2 regions of the Gluconacetobacter diazotrophicus PA1 5 genome follow, and region 1 is predicted to be linked to the other one. Evidence: riboswitches for the same ligand, from Rfam matches in the RefSeq annotation. Region 1 holds a riboswitch; the other holds the start of a gene.
What was found. Region 1 has a riboswitch for cobalamin ahead of metE (5-methyltetrahydropteroyltriglutamate--homocysteine S-methyltransferase). Riboswitches for the same ligand answer to the same signal wherever they lie in the genome.

Region 1 (7,897 bases):
GGGAATAGACCGCCGTGCCCTCCACCTTGTCCGAGGAGATAAGCTCGTGCGTCTCGCTGATCTTGTCCGTTGTAACGTTTGACATGACGTCCTCCGTTCGCTGATGAACGAGACCTGAGTTGGTGGGCCCACAAGACGGAACAAGGGGGCGCGCGGCGCCTGTCTCGCACAATAGTTTGAGGGAACGAAATACGTTTCTCAGTGCCCTTCCATGGCCGGCACGTCGTCCTGCGCGTCCATTACCGAGACGTCTGGGACGGGCACGGCGCTGCGCACCCCCCATTCGCAGAACAGCAGAGAAACGACCGCCACCACCGCAAGGTCCCAGCCATAGGGAATCCAGCCCCGCCCGCCGAACGCCGTACTGCCGCCATAGGACAGCGCCGCGATGGTCGGCAGGTAGGCCATGAACCAGACCGCATGGCGGAAGGCCGCACGGTGCCGCGCCCACCCGTCATGCCGGCGGAACCAGGCATAGAGCGGCAGGAACATCAGCATCAGCAGGATGATGTCGCCGCTGAGCGGCCATCGCGCCCAATAGAGCAGCAGCGAGGAAAACATGAAGGCCAGCGCGCCCACCACCCGCATGGCCGGCACCCGCACCGGCCGGAGACGATCCGGCAGCGTCCGCCGCAGCGCCAGGGCCGCGATCGGCAGCATCATGTAGGAAATCACGGTACAGACCGAAATGACCGAGGCCAGGATACCCCACCCGCGAAAGCAGAACAGGAAGATGAACGCCACGCCCAGGTTGAACCACAGCGCCGGGCGCGGCACGCCGTAGAGCGGATGGATGCGCCCCAGCAGGTCGGGCATCGTGCCGTTGCGCTGCATGCCCAGCGTCATGCGCGTGCTGCTGGCCAGATGGGTCGCCCCGGCGCCGCTGGGGGCGAGGAAGGCATCGAAATACAGCAGCATCGCCAGCCAGTTGAGGTTGAAGGCGATGGCAAGCTGCGCGAAGGGCGAGGAAAAGGACAGGCCGGCCCATCCCCCCGCCCCCGGCCGCACGGCGCCCAGGTAGGCGCATTGCAGCAGCAGGTAGATCACGGTCGCCAGCACGACCGATCCCAGCACGGCGAAGGGGATGCTGCGCGCGGGATTGCGCGCCTCCCCCGCCAGGTTCAGCGGGCTCTGGAACCCGTTGAAGGCGAAGACGATGCCCGAGGTCGAAACCGCCGTCAGGATGCCCGACAGGCCATAGGGCATGAACCCGCCGGCACCATCGCCCACCAGGTTGCCGGCACGGAAGCTGCTGGCCATCAGCGCCAGCGCGGTGGCGGCCGGCACCACCAGCTTGAAGACCGTGATCATGGCGTTGAAGCGCGCGAAGAACCGCACGCTCCAGAAATTCAGCAGGAAATAGACCACCACCAGCACCGCCGCCGCCATCAGGCCCGGCGGCGTCAGCACGCCGTCATGATACAGCCCCCGCGCCCAGGGAAAGGACCAGGAACTCATATACTGCACCGACGCCTCGGCCTCGACCGGTACGACGCTGACGATCGACAGCCAGTTCGCGCTGGCGGCCATGAAGCCGACCAGCGGACCGTGGGTCAGGTTGGCGTAGCGCACCATGCCGCCCGCCACCGGGAACATGCCCCCCAGTTCGGTGGCCACGCCCGCGATCGCCAGCGCGATGACCGCGCCCAGCAGCCAGGCCAGGCTGGCCGCCGGCCCCGCCGTCGCGGCCGCGCGCTGGGCCCCGAACAGCCAGCCCGACCCGATCATGGCGCTCAGCCCCGTGAACATCAGTTGCCAGGGGCCAAGGGCGCGATTCAGGTGGGGTGACACGTCTGGGCTTCTCCGGCAGTCGGGCGGGGGTGGGTGCGAATCGCACGCGGATTCGCCCAACCAACATCGTTCCGCGTCCGGACGCAACAGGCCGGGGTCAGCCGGTCGCGTCGCCCGCCCGCATCCGGCGCGCGGCCTCCACCATCCCGGCGATCGCCGCGCGGACCTCGGGCCATTTCCGGGTCTTGAGACCGCAATCGGGATTCACCCAGATCTGGTCGGCATCGATCCGCGCGGCCGCCGCCGCCAGCAGCGCCGTCATTTCGGCCACCGTGGGTACGCGCGGGGAATGGATGTCGTAGACGCCGGGTCCGATTTCGGCCGGATAGCGATGCCCGACGAAGGCATCGAGCAGTTCCATCTTCGAGCGTGCCGTCTCGATCGAGATGACATCGGCATCCATCGCCCCGATGGCGGCGATGATGTCATTGAACTCGGAATAGCACATGTGGGTATGGATCTGCGTCACATCCGCCACCCCGGACGCGGCGATGCGGAAGCAAGCCACCGCCCAGTCCAGATAGGCCTGCCATTCCCCCCGCCGCAACGGCAGCCCCTCGCGCAGCGCGGCCTCGTCGATCTGGATGATGGCGGCGCCCGCCCGTTCCAGGTCCACGACCTCGTCCCGGATGGCGTAGGCGATCTGGCGGCACGTGGTCTCGCGCGGCTGGTCGTCGCGGACGAAGGACCAGTTCAGGATCGTGACCGGACCGGTCAGCATGCCCTTCATCGGGCGGGCGGTCAGCGACTGGGCATGGCGCCACCATGCCACGGTCATCGCCTCGGGCCGCGACACGTCCCCATAGATGATCGGCGGCCGGACATAGCGCGATCCATAGGACTGGACCCAGGCATGACGGGTGAAGGCGAAGCCCGACAGCCGTTCGCCGAAATACTGCACCATGTCGTTGCGTTCGAATTCGCCATGGACCAGCACGTCCAGTCCGGCCTCCTCCTGCCAGGCGACGGCGCGGGCGATCTCGGCATGCAGGAAGGCCTCGTAGTCCGCGCGCGGCATCTCGCCCCTGGCATGGGCGGCGCGGGCCTGGCGGATTTCCGGGGTCTGCGGGAAGGACCCGATCGTGGTGGTGGGATAGGCGGGCAGCTTCAGCCGCGCGCGCTGCGCCGCCCGGCGGACGGGAAAGGCCGATGCACGATGGGCCGCGGTCGGCCCTTCCGCGGCCAGCCGCGCCTGGACGACAGGATCGTTGATACGCGGCGAGGTCCGGCGCGACGCGACGGCGGCGGATGACGCATCCAGCGCCTCGCGCACGGTGGCCTCGCCCTCGTTCAACGCGCGCGCCAGCACGGCCAGTTCGGCGATCTTCTGCACCGCGAAGGCCAGCCAGGACCGGACATCCGTCTCCAGCGCCGTCTCGCGGTCCAGGTCCAGCGGCGCATGCAACAGCGAACAGGACGGCGCAAGCTGGAGCGTCCGTCCCGCACGCACCGCCGGGGCGATCCGCGCCAGGATGGCGTTCAGGTCGGCCCGCCAGACATTGCGCCCGTCGATCACGCCCAGCGACAGCACCAGGTCCGGCCGCGCGCCCGCCAGAACCGCGTCCAGTTGTTCCGGCGCGCGGACCAGATCGACATGCAGACCGTGAACCGGCAGCGACAGCGCCGTCGCCAGATTGTCGCCCAGCGCCCCGAAATAGGTCGCAAGCATCAGCCGCACCTCGCCCGCCCCCGCGCCGAGCTGCGCATAGGCCTGGACGAAGGCCGCCCGCGCCGCGTCGTCCAGATCCAGCACCAGGCAGGGTTCGTCGATCTGCACCCATTCCGCCCCGGCATCGGCCAGCGCCCGCAGGATCGCGACATAGACCGGCAGCAGGCGCGGCAGCAGCGTCAGTGGATCGAAGCCGCCGCCGCGCGCCTTGCCCAGCAGCAGGTAGCTGACCGGCCCCAGCAGGACGGGCCGGGTCTCGATTCCCTGGGCGCGGGCCTCGCGATACTCATCGACCGGCTTGGTCGAGGACAGGCGGAACACCTGGTCGGCCGAGAATTCGGGCACCAGGTAATGGTAGTTGGTGTCGAACCATTTGGTCATTTCGGAAGCGGGCACGCCCGCGCCGTGGGCATGCGCATGGCCGTGGGCGCATGTGTCCGCCTGCCCGTCCGGCGTCGCCTGGGTGCCGCGCGCCAGGGCGAAATAGGTCGCGCTGTCGACCGTGCCGCCGGTCCAGCCATAGGCCGGCGGAATCGCCCCGACCATCACGGTCGTATCCAGCACATGGTCGTAGAGCGAAAAATCGTTGGACGGGATCACATCCGCGCCCCGGTCGCGCTGCCACGCCCAGTTGGCGGCACGCAGCCGGGCTGCGGCGGCGTGAAGCGACGCGGCATCGGTGCGGCCGGCCCAGTGGTTTTCCAGCTCCGCCTTCAGTTCACGCCGGGGGCCGATGCGGGGAAAGCCCAGGGTGGCGACTTCAATCTTGGCGACGGTAACGGTCATGACAGCCTCGTCAGGTTGGGCGGGACCGGGGAACAGGCACGCGTCACCAGCCGCGCCGGATCATCCCGGGCACGGTGCCGTCACGACCCGTCCGGACACCCCGCCGGAGGATTCTTGCGGCCATGGCAGGTCTCCTGGCTCGCGGGTCCGCGCAATGGGTCCGGCCTTCCCGGGGCATGACGCCCCAGTGACGCGAATGGACCGATGCTCGCCGCCTACAGTTGCGGGGGCAGCGCCGGCGTCGCACCGGCTTCCCTCTTAGCCGTGCCCCGGAACGGGGGGCACGGAACCATGACGGGGCGGATTAAGGCGCGCGACGCCGACAGGAGTCAATTGGAATTTGCACATATAAGGATGTTGTTATATTCATTCTTCCATGACCCGCCCGCTCGTCATCTTCCAGGCCCTGGCCGACCCGACACGCCTGCGCATCCTGGCGCTGCTGCGCACGATGGAACTGTCCATCGGCGAAATCGCCCAGGTGCTGGGGCAAAGCCAGCCGCGCGTGTCGCGGCATGTGAAGATCCTGGTGAATGCCGGCCTGGCCGAGCGCCGCAAGGAAGGAAGCTGGGTGTTCCTGACCCTGGGGCCGCCCGACGACCTGGCCCCGCTGCTGGCCGCGATCGACCGCTGGACGCCTGCGGACGATGCCGAGCAGCAGGCCGATATCGCCCGGCTGAAAGCCGTGCGAGCGGTCCGCGCCAGTGCGGCCGAGGATTATTTCGAAACCCATGCCGCGAACTGGGACGCGCTGCGCTCGCTGCACGTGGCGGAAGGCGATGTCGAGGCCGCGATCCTGCGCGTGCTGGCGCCCGATCCGATCGGGCGCCTGGTCGATATCGGCACCGGCACCGGGCGGATGCTGGAGGTGCTGGGCCGCCAGGCCGACAGCGCCGTCGGCTTCGACCGCAGTCCGGCGATGCTGCGCCTGGCCCGCACCAAGCTGGCCCAGGCGGCGACGACCGAACCGGGGCTGGAGCACGCCGAACTGCGGCAGGGCGACATGTATGCCCTGCCGCTGCCCGCGGCATCGGCCGATGTCGCGATCATGCATCAGGTCCTGCATTACGCGCAGCACCCCGCCGCCGCGATCGCCGAGGCCGCGCGGCTGCTGGCCCCGGGCGGGCGGCTGCTGATCGTGGATTTCGCCCCGCATGACCGCGAGGACCTGCGCGAGCGCGACGCGCATGTCCGCCTGGGCTTCACCGACCGGCAGATGTCCGACTGGTTCGCCGCCGCCGGCCTGTCCTGCGCGCCCCCGGTTCACCTGGATGGCGAACTGACCGTCAAATTATGGCTGGGCCGCCGCCTTTCGGCACCCGCTGCCCCGATCCACCACCCTGCGTCATGAAAGCGGTTGAATGTCCCTGAATCCGTCCGCCGACACACCGTCCCCCTTGGGAATGTCGTTCGAATTCTTCCCGCCCAGGACTGACAGGATGGCGGAGACGCTGCGCCAGACCGTGGCCAGCCTGGTGCCCCTTGCACCGCGTTTCATGTCGGTCACCTATGGCGCCGGGGGATCGACGCGCGACCGCACGCTGGACATCGTCGCGTCGCTGGTTCGCGAAACCACCGTGCCGGTGGCTGGACACCTGACCTGCGTCGACGCCTCGCGCGATCAGGTCGATGCGGTGGCGCGCGCTTATTGGGACGCGGGCGTGCGGCATATCGTGGCCCTGCGGGGCGACCCGGCCGAGGCGGGTGCCGCGTACGTACCGCATCCCGACGGATATGCGAACGCGGCGGCGCTGGTCGCCGGCCTGCACCGCATCGCGCCGTTCGAGATTTCGGTCGCCGCCTATCCCGAAACCCATCCCGCCGCCGTCAGCGCCGCCGCCGACCTGGACAATCTGAAGGCCAAGATCGATGCCGGCGCCACGCGGGCGATCACGCAATTCTTCTTCGAGTCCGAAACGTTCCTGCGCTTCCGCGACCATGCCGCTTCCGCCGGGATCACGGCCGAAATCGTGCCCGGCATCCTGCCCGTGGGAAATATCGCCCAGGCCTATCGCTTTGCCGACATGTGCGGCGCACGCGTTCCGGACTGGATGCGGCGCCTGTTCGACGGGCTGGACGACCAGCCCGGCGCCCGTGCCATCGTGACGACGACGGTCGCGACCGAACTGTGCCGGCGCCTGCGCGAGGAGGGGGTCGATCATTTCCATATCTACACCCTCAACCGGGCCGACGCCTCGCTGGCGCTGTGCCGGCTGCTGGGCCGGTAACGGAAAAAAACGCGGCGGGCCTGCAACTTGGGGTGGGTGTCGGGCGCTTGATCATGCGATGGCCTCCCCGATCCGCCCTGCCATGAAAGTCCCCGACATGTCGGCCGCCCCGTCACCGCGCGCGCTCCTGTCCGCCCTCCTGTGCCTGGGCATGCTGCCCCTGGCCGCATGCAGTTCCGCCAGCGGCGAGGGCGACCATCACCCGCCCCACGACCGCAATGTCATCGTCGTCCCCCGCGGCACCGACGTGGTCTGCCCCGACGGCACCCATCCCCCCTGCCCCTGAGACCGGTCCCGTATCTACGGGGCCGCGGACGGGACAGGACACAGGGCCCTTGCCGCGCGTGCGCCACGCGCCATGACCTGGCCGGCGAACACAGCCATGCGGTCCGATACCGGCAGCCCGGCCCGGCCCAGCGCCTGCGCCACCCATCCGTTGCAGGTGTGGAACAGCGTGTAGCGGCTGCGCGCCGCATAGAACAGGCTGTCCGGATCGTGCCCGACCGCCACCAGGCGCGGCGCACCGTCCTGTCCGGAGGCCAGATCCCCCCAGATGAAGGCCGACAGACGCTCCACCTGCGCCGGCTTCAGCGTCAGGATGACCACGGGTCCGGTGCCATAGGCCTGGTCCGGCGCGACGGTCAGCGCAACGACCTGGATGACGGCGGAGCCGGGAAACGGACCGATCAGGTAATCCTCCAGGCTGGTCGCGGGCGCGGTGAAGAACGTCTTCTTGCCGTAGCCGAACAGGATGGTCCGCGCGCCCGGAAAGACCTGGCGATAGAAACCCAGCGGCCCCGTCAACGCCGCCGCCGGAATCCCGATTTCGGTATGCCAGCCCCGGTCGACCAGATAGACCGGCACCGTCGCCCCGGACAGCGTTCCCACGGGCCCGCAGGCCGGCGGCGTGGCCGGCGCGCAGCATGACAGCGCCAGCAACAGGACCAGGATCAGCCGCGCCGACTGCTTCACGCACCGTCTTCCAGCATGATCGTGCTCCTGCTTGTCGCATTGCGTGATGAAAGACTATGTTGGCCGGCCAGAACTTGTACACCGCCTGCACTATCGGAAATGATACCATTATGCCGCGCGAGCGCACGCCCCGCTCCCCCATTTCCTCCATCGACGTCGCACGGCTGGCCGGAGTATCGCAATCGGCGGTTTCACGCAGTTTTTCCCCCGGCGGCAGCGTATCCCCCGCGATGCGCGAGAAGGTTCTGGCGGCGGCCGCCGTGCTGGGATACCGGCCGAACCTGATCCCCCGCATCATGCTGTCCGGCCGGTCGCGGATGATCGGCGTGGTGGTCGGGGGGCTGGACAATCCCTTCTACGCCGCCGTCCTGGATCATTTCGCGGTCGTCCTGCGCGCCGTGGGGCTGCAGGTCCTGCTGGTGCAGGTGCCCGATGCCCTGGCGCTGGACGG
Region 2 (7,897 bases), 2.0 Mb from region 1:
CTCCAGCCCACGACGATCCGGAATTCATGCCGCAGCCGGCGCAGGGGCGATGCATCGATCCCCACGAAGAAATAACCGCCATCGACCAGGACCAGGCCCTGGCCGTACACCAGGCCGTTCGCCTCGCCGAAGGGCCGCCGATGCGCCCGCGACAGCCAGCGACTGCCGGGCACGGGGCGCAGATTCAGCATGTTGCCCGCCATGACGTGGCCCGAACCATCCTGCAGCAGATAGAAGAAATCCGGTTCATGGCGCACCAGGTCCCGCACGACCGGCAGAAGATGCTCCAGGTCCCGCGTGCCGGCCGCCGACAGGGCTTCCGCCTGTTCCGTCGTGGCGGCACGGCGGATCTGGCCTTCCAGCGAACGCTGGCTCCGCCATCCCGACAGCAGGATCACCAGGATGCCCGACAGCATCAGGAACCCCGCGAACAGGATGACGATCCGGAAGGACAGGCTGGACGTGAGCCGCCGCAAGGTGCGGAACCGGCCCCTGCCGGCCGGGGACATCATCACGATTCCGCGCCCGCCACGCCGCCCATGACGTAGCCGGCGCCACGAATGGTCTGGATCACCTGCCGCCCATCCGGCCCCAGCTTGTCGCGCAGGCGGCTGATACCAACTCCTGTTTGTTAAAACCCATGTGCCCATTGTCGTAGCCCGAGGGACATGATGCGCCAGGGCTGGTCGACGAGCTGGTTCCAGGCGTGGCAGCAGATATCGACGATGTCGTCGTAGGTGCGGAAGATCCGGTTCGACAGCCAGGTATTGCGCATGAACTGCCAGACGTTTTCCACCGGATTGAGTTCGGGCGAGCGTGGCGGGAGCGGCAGGATGGTGATGTTGGCGGGGATATCGAGTTTCGGGCTGGTATGCCACGCTGCCTGATCGACGATGAGGATAGCGTGAGCGCCCGGCGCTACGGCCTGCGAGATCTCGTCGAGATGCCGGTTCATGGCGTGGAGGTTGCACCAGGGCAGGACGAGGGCCGCTCCCTTGCCTAGCGCCGGACAGATCGCTCCGAAGATCCAGGCCGAACGTGTGCGCTGATCGGCAGGCGCGCGTGGACGGGTGCCGCGTCTGGCCCAGCGGCGCGTCAGCTTCGTTTTCTGGCCGACCCTCGCCTCGTCGCCCCACCAGAGTTCGATGGCCTTGCCGGGATGCCGGGCCCGGATCCCGGCCATGACGTCGGGGAAGCTTTTTTAAAAACGTCCTGGGCCTCGGGATCCTGGGCATGGTGCCGGGGGCGTCCCGTCAGAAGGCGGAAGTCGAGGCCCCGGATAACGGCGCTCAGCCGGCTGCGCGAAAGAGAGACGCCGAATTCCTCATAAAGCCATTGCCCCAGATCAGCCTGCCGCCAGCGCACCACCCCATGCACGGCAGCGATCGGGCCGTCCTCGATCCGGCGCATCAGCGCTTCCAACATGGCTGGTGTCAGGCGGGGAACGACACCGCCCCCATGATGATCCCGCACGCCATCCGGGCCCTCGGCGTTGAAACGCACCACCCAGTCCCGCACAATCTGCCGATCCGTCCCAGCCAGTCGTGCCGCGTCTCCGCGTGACGCACCATCGTAGATCGCCGCCAGCGCCAGAAGCCGACGCGCCTGGCCCGCATGCCTCGTTGTCCGCGCCAGAGCACGCAGTCCCGCCGCATCATAATCCTCACGCAACGCTAACGCCCCGCCCATTCGGATGCCTCCCGCCCGGTTCGGCATCCTGTGAATCACAGCTCGTTCCAGAACGATACCGTCAGGCAATCACATATGAGTCAGGGCGGACCGGAGTTGGTATGAGATGGGTTTCGACGAGATTCGTGTGCACCGGAAAATCCACGTTCCAGGCGTGCAGCAGCATCCGCCGCGACAGGATCGTCCCTGGATTGCGCATGAAATATTCCAGGATCCTGACCTCCTGCGGCTGCAGGAACAGCTTTTCCCCATGACGCGTGACCTCGCGCGTCAGCAGGTCCAGCGTGATGCCCGCCGCCCGCAGGACGGTGGCGTCCCGCGCCAGGCCCATCCGGCGCAGCAGGACCGCAACCCGGGCCGCCAGTTCGCGCACCGCGAACGGCTTGACCAGGTAATCGTCCGCCCCGCCCCGCAGGCCGCCGACGCGGCTGTTGACCCCGTCCATCGTGGTCAGGAACAGGACGGGGATGCGAATTCCGACCTCGCGCACGCGCTTCAGAATCGCCATGCCATCCAGGCCCGGCAGCATCCGGTCCAGCACGATGACGTCCCAGTGCCGGCCCAGGGCCGCCGACAGCCCGTCGGTACCGTTGGCGACCCACGTCACGCCGATCCCGTCCCGCGCCAGGCCATCGCGAACATAGGCGGCCGTATGAGGATCGTCTTCGACCAGGAGCAACCGGACAGGGGAAGGAACATGGGTCATGGGGCCCCGCCGAGGATAAAGCCGCCCTCCCCCTCGTAAAGGGCGTCCACGGTAGATTGGGATTTTTTAAGATAGGCCGGATCAGGTGCTTGCGGACGACGATCCTAACCATCGACCCGCTGCGCCCGGACGATGGCGTCCAGGAACATGCGCGCGCAGGAATCCCAACTGAAGCGTGCCGCATGGGCGCGACAGGCCGCGCGGTCGCCCTTCAGCGCGGCCAGGATATTGGTCCGCAGGTCCGGGCCGATCGCCCCAACCGCCGAGACCCCGGGCGGCAGGATGTCGCGCGGGCCCGTCACGTCGAACGCCGCGACCGGCAGGCCGCAGGACAGGGCTTCCAGGATCACCAGCCCGAACGTGTCGGTCAGGCTGGGAAACACGAACACGTCGCTGGCGGCATAGGCCGCCGCCAGGTCGGCACCGTCCAGGTAACCGGTGAACACGACGCCGGGGTAGCGCGCAGCCAGTTCGGCGCGGTCCGGCCCGTCCCCCACCACGATCCTGGTCCCCGGCAGGTCGAGATCGAGGAAGGCCGTCAAATTCTTCTCGACCGCCACCCGCCCGACCGAGAGCAGATAGGGCCCCGGCACGCCGTGGAGCGCCTGCCAGTCATGCCCGGTCGTGCCGGGGCGGAACCGGTCGGCATCGACACCGCGCGTCCAGCATTCCAGGTGCCGGAAGCCGCGATCGTTCAATTCCCCCAGCATGCTGGGGGTCGGCACCAGTGTCAGTGCCGCCGCCGCATGGAACCAGCGCAGGAAGCGGTAGGGCAGACGTGTCGAAAGACCGGTGCGCGCGCGGATATATTCCGGAAAGCGCGTATGGAACGAGGTCGTGAAGCATCGCCCGTTACGGATCGCCCAGCGGCGGGCGGCCAGGCCCAGCGGGCCCTCGGTCACGATATGGATCGCGTCGGGCCGGAATTCCGCGATCAGCCGGGACATCTCCCGCCCGGGCAGGATGCTCAGCCGGATTTCCGGATAGGTCGGGCACGGCACGGTGCGGAACAGGTGTGGACCGACGACCCGAACGATCTGGCCCATCGCCCGCAATTCGTCGCTGAGGCGCGAGATGGTGCGGACCACGCCGTTGACCTGGGGATACCAGGCATCGCTGACGATCAGGATGCGCAAGGCACGCGGAGCCACCGTGACGCGCGGTGCCGTGTCGAGAACCGCAAGCTGCGCCGTCATTCAGGCACCGGCCGGGAACAGGAACGAGGCCAGGCGCGACGGCGCCCCGGTCCGGCGGCGGACATCGGTCATGTCCAGCAATTCCATGCTGCCGTCATGATGTTCCACCAGGGCGCTGCAGCTTTCGACCCAGTCGCCGTCATTCATGTAGAGTATCCCGTCCAGATCCTTGATGACGGCATGATGGATGTGGCCGCAGATCACGCCGTCCACCCCGCGCCGCCGGGCCTCGTCCGCCACGGCGGTCTCGAACCGGTCGATGGCCATCAAGGCGCCCTTCACCTGCCGCTTCAGCCATTGCGACAGCGACCGATAGGGCAGGCCCAGGCGGCGGCGCACCTGGTTGAACCAGCGATTGACGACCAGCGCCACGGTATAGGCCCGGTCGCCCAGCATCGCCAGGAACGGGGCATAGCGGACCACGCTGTCGAATTCATCCCCATGCAGGACGAGGAACCTCTTGCCCGAAGCGGTCACGTGCTCGACCTGCCCGCACAGCCTGATGCCCGCGACTTCCAGCCTGTGAGGCAGCAGGCGGCGGAAAATTTCGTCATGATTGCCCGGGATATAGAAAATCTCGGTCCCCGTGCGGCCCATGCGCAGGATCAGGTTCACGACGTCGTCGTGATGGGCGTTCCAGAACCAGGACCGCTTGAGCTTCCATCCGTCGATGATGTCACCGACCAGATAGAGACGCTGGCATGTCACGTTGCGCAGGAATTCCGCCAGCAGGTCCGCGCGGCAGTCGCGCGTGCCCAGATGAACGTCCGAAAGGAAGACGGCCCGATAGCTGGCGGAGGCGGGTCGGTCGTTCAGAATCACGTTCATCGCGAACAGCACACCCTGATGAGAGACGGGCCCCTTCTAGCCGCATCCCCCCGTTTCTTTTATGTATCTTTCGTGAAATCCCGACGCGGGACATCACCTGCCGCCAATAGCATGCCCACCCGCGGAACACTGAAAAATCGTGTCGGACTTGACAAGAAGATCTGGTACGATTAGAAGTATTTCGACGGTTCCTTCTTGTCAGAAGGATTAAAAGGGAACGAAGTGCGGATTACGGTCCAATGCTTCGGCTGTCCCCGCAACTGTAAGCGGTATGTCTGTGCGTCGCCGGATATCATGGTCCGGACCACTGGGAACACTCATCCCGGGAAGGTTATGCAGGACGTGATGCCGCAAGCCAGGAGACCTGCCGTCTGCATTGGTTGCGACCGGGAACTGTCGGGCGGGGTGTCCTGACGGTGTGGTGTCATCGTCCGTCGCACAGACGGGCGGCCTTATGACAGTACGCTCTCGTGGCAACGATGATGTGACCGCGAGACCTGGACCTGATGAGTGTTTTCCGTAATCTGTTGATCGCTTCGAGCACGTTCGTGGCGATGGGAACCTGCGTGGCGCAGGCTGACGAGCCCGCGAAGCAAGCTGCCCCGGCCAAGCGATCGAAGCCACATGTTGTCCAGGGCGGCGACCAGGCCGGCAAGTCGAAGCCCGCGACCACGTCATCGAACGTCCCGGCCCGGACATCCAGCCCCGCCGTTTCCACGCAGACCGCCGAACTGCCCGAACTGATCAGTGTCAGTGCCGCGCGCCGGCCGACCTCGGTCGACGATATCGGCACCAGCATGACGATCGTGACCGAACAGCAGATCCAGACCCAGCAGCGCCGGGGACTGGCCGATATCCTGGAGCGCCAGCCGGGCCTGAACGTCGTGCAGACGGGTGGCCCCGGGGGGACGACATCCATTTTCATGCGCGGCAACAACGCGAACGAGGTCAAGGTCCGTCTGGACGGCATGGACGTCAATGACGGCAGTTCCGCCCAGGGTATGTTCGACGCCGCCCAGTTCATGACGGACGGCATGGGACGGATCGAGATCCTGCGCGGCCCGCAAAGCGGCCTGTATGGCGCGGATGCCATGGCAGGCGTGATCGATATCACCACGGCGCAGGGGGAAGGCCGCTTCAAGCCCTTCGTCCGGATCGAAGGCGGCGGATACGGCACCTTCAACCAGGTCTTCGGCGCGCGCGGCAGCAAGGGGCGCTTCCATTACAACGTTGAATTTTCCCATTACCGAATGGACGGATTCAACAACATCCCGTCTTATATCGAGCGCGCCTACAACGCCGACTGGCGGCAGCGCCACGAAGGCAATCGCAACGACAACCGCAGCGCCAATATCCGCCTGGGGTATGATGTTGCCCGCAATTTCGACCTGGGCCTGACGACCCGCCTGATACAGGGAAACAACCACAGCTATTCCCTCTATGACCTGCAAAACGAGTATTTCGGATATTCCGGCGTGCGCGAACAAAACAACACGAACGAGGCGATCGTGCGGGGTACGGCGCATCATGTCTCGTTCAACGGGCTGTTCGACCAGGTGATCGGCCTGGGATACATGACCAACCGCAATCGCTGGACGGAGACGGGAACGAGCTATGGCAGCCCGATCAACCCCGATCCCGATTACTACCGTTCCGACCGGTTGAAGATCGACTGGCACGGCACGTTCAATTTCCGGCAGTACGGTCAGTTCATGGTCGGCGCCGAACATTTCCACGAGACATTCAATACCAGCCAGGCCGGCGGCATTTCTGGTCCCGGATATGACACGTCCGCCGGCATGGACACGACCGCCGGATACGGGCAGTACCAGGGAAACTGGAACCACATCCTGTATGGCGCCGCCAATATCCGGTATGATGCGAATTCACGATACGGCAACCATGTGACCTGGCGCGTGGCGCCCGCCATCCATGTTCCGGGCACCGGCACCATCATCAAGGCCAGCGCCGGTTCCGGATTTCATGGACCGTCCCTGTACCAGCTCTTCGCCAACCAGGGCGGGTACGGGTATTCCGAAAAGGGCAATCCGAACCTGAAGGCCGAACAACTGATCGGCTATGACGCCGGGGTCGAGCAGAAGCTGCTGCATGATAGCCTGAATTTCGGCGCGACCTGGTATGACAACCGGGTCCGGAACCTGATCCAGTCGACCCTGTCCATTGATTCCTCCTATAACTACAACTATTCGTACGCCAACGTGGACCGGGCGCGCATGTACGGCGTGGAGGCCTTCCTGAACTGGAAGGCACGCCGCGACCTGCAGTTCAACCTGAGCTACACCTGGACCCATGCGCGCAACGAGACGGACGATACGGAACTGCAGCGCCGTCCCCAGCATAAATTCAACTTCAACACGACATGGACGCCCATCCAGGACCTGACCTTTTCGGGAAACATCCTGTACACCAGCGCCTGGCGCGACCTGCCGGTCATCGGCAGCGAATCATGCAGCGTATGCGCCAAGGGGCATGGCTATTTTACGATCGATATCGCCGCCAATTACAAGATCAACAGATATGTCTCGGTCTATGCGCGCGCGGACAACCTGCTGAACAGGCAATATGAGGACCCGATCGGCTACCTGCAGCCCGGGCGCGCGGGCTATGGCGGCTTTACGCTGAATTACTGACATGAAACGGGCGCTCTGGGGCATGGTGGCGGGTTTGCTGGCATGGACCAGCGCGGGCCAGGGCCGGCCGTTGCCCCGGGTGGCGTCCCTGAACCTCTGCACGGACCAGCTTGTCCTGATGCTGGCCGAACCGGAGCAGATCGTCGGGCTGAGCCCGATTGCGCGGGACTGCTGGAGTTCCGTTCTGTGCGAACAGGCCCGCCATGCCCCCGTCATGCGGCCGACGGCGGAAAATATCGTCTCGGCCCGCCCCGACGTGGTGCTGGGGGGCGTCTATACGGCGGCGGTCGCCATGCAGGCGGCGCGGGAGGAAGGGGCCCGGGTCATTGCCTTTCCCCCCGTCAAGGCGCTGGCGGATATTCCCGCCCAGATCATGACGGTGGCGAATGCGGTCGGGGCGCCGGAGCGCGGGCGGGCGCTTGCCGATGCCTTCGTCGTCCGCCTTGCGTCCCTTTCGGCGGACCGCCGGCCCGATGATCCCACCGCCGCCATTTATGCCGCGAACGGCTTTGTCATGCACGGCGGATCGCTGCCGGACGACGTGCTGGCCCATGCCGGTTTTCGGAACTATGCGACCACCATGGGCCTGGCGCCATCGCCCCGCCTGCCCATGGAAGTGCTGATCGCCCATCCGCCCGACCTGCTGATTCTGGATCGTTCCGGCCAGGGCCATTCGCTGGCGCAGGCCCTGCTGGACCATCCGGCCTTGCAGCAGGCTTTCGCGGGACGTCACCATCTGGACCTGCCCGCGCGCCTGTGGCTGTGTGGCCTGCCACAGACATTGGACAGTATCGCCATGCTGCGTGCCGCGCGCCAGGACCTTGGAC

Region 2: it holds a riboswitch for cobalamin, as region 1 does, so the genes downstream of both, GDI_RS03160 (TonB-dependent receptor plug domain-containing protein) here and metE (5-methyltetrahydropteroyltriglutamate--homocysteine S-methyltransferase) in region 1, are expected to answer to the same signal.

Annotation. Positions count from the first base shown of each region.
Region 1 covers NC_010125.1:2,663,994-2,671,890, forward strand. Annotated here, with positions in the region: gene GDI_RS12200 (PRC-barrel domain-containing protein) at 1-85, opposite strand, end outside; gene GDI_RS12205 (APC family permease) at 199-1,791, opposite strand; gene metE (5-methyltetrahydropteroyltriglutamate--homocysteine S-methyltransferase) at 1,889-4,225, opposite strand; cobalamin riboswitch at 4,354-4,555, opposite strand; gene GDI_RS12215 (ArsR/SmtB family transcription factor) at 4,623-5,597, shown strand; gene metF (methylenetetrahydrofolate reductase [NAD(P)H]) at 5,608-6,474, shown strand; gene GDI_RS12225 (hypothetical protein) at 6,557-6,760, shown strand; gene GDI_RS12230 (DUF2459 domain-containing protein) at 6,775-7,446, opposite strand; gene GDI_RS12235 (LacI family DNA-binding transcriptional regulator) at 7,557-7,897, shown strand, end outside.
Region 2 covers NC_010125.1:673,597-681,493, reverse strand. Annotated here, with positions in the region: gene GDI_RS03190 (sensor histidine kinase) at 1-512, opposite strand, end outside; gene GDI_RS18845 (helix-turn-helix domain-containing protein) at 512-616, opposite strand; one part of gene GDI_RS18840 (IS630-like element ISGdi4 family transposase) at 632-1,197, opposite strand; one part of gene GDI_RS18840 (IS630-like element ISGdi4 family transposase) at 1,197-1,689, opposite strand; gene GDI_RS03175 (response regulator transcription factor) at 1,751-2,395, opposite strand; gene GDI_RS03170 (glycosyltransferase family 4 protein) at 2,500-3,531, opposite strand; gene GDI_RS03165 (UDP-2,3-diacylglucosamine diphosphatase) at 3,592-4,419, opposite strand; cobalamin riboswitch at 4,588-4,805, shown strand; gene GDI_RS03160 (TonB-dependent receptor plug domain-containing protein) at 4,926-7,070, shown strand; gene GDI_RS03155 (ABC transporter substrate-binding protein) at 7,072-7,897, shown strand, end outside.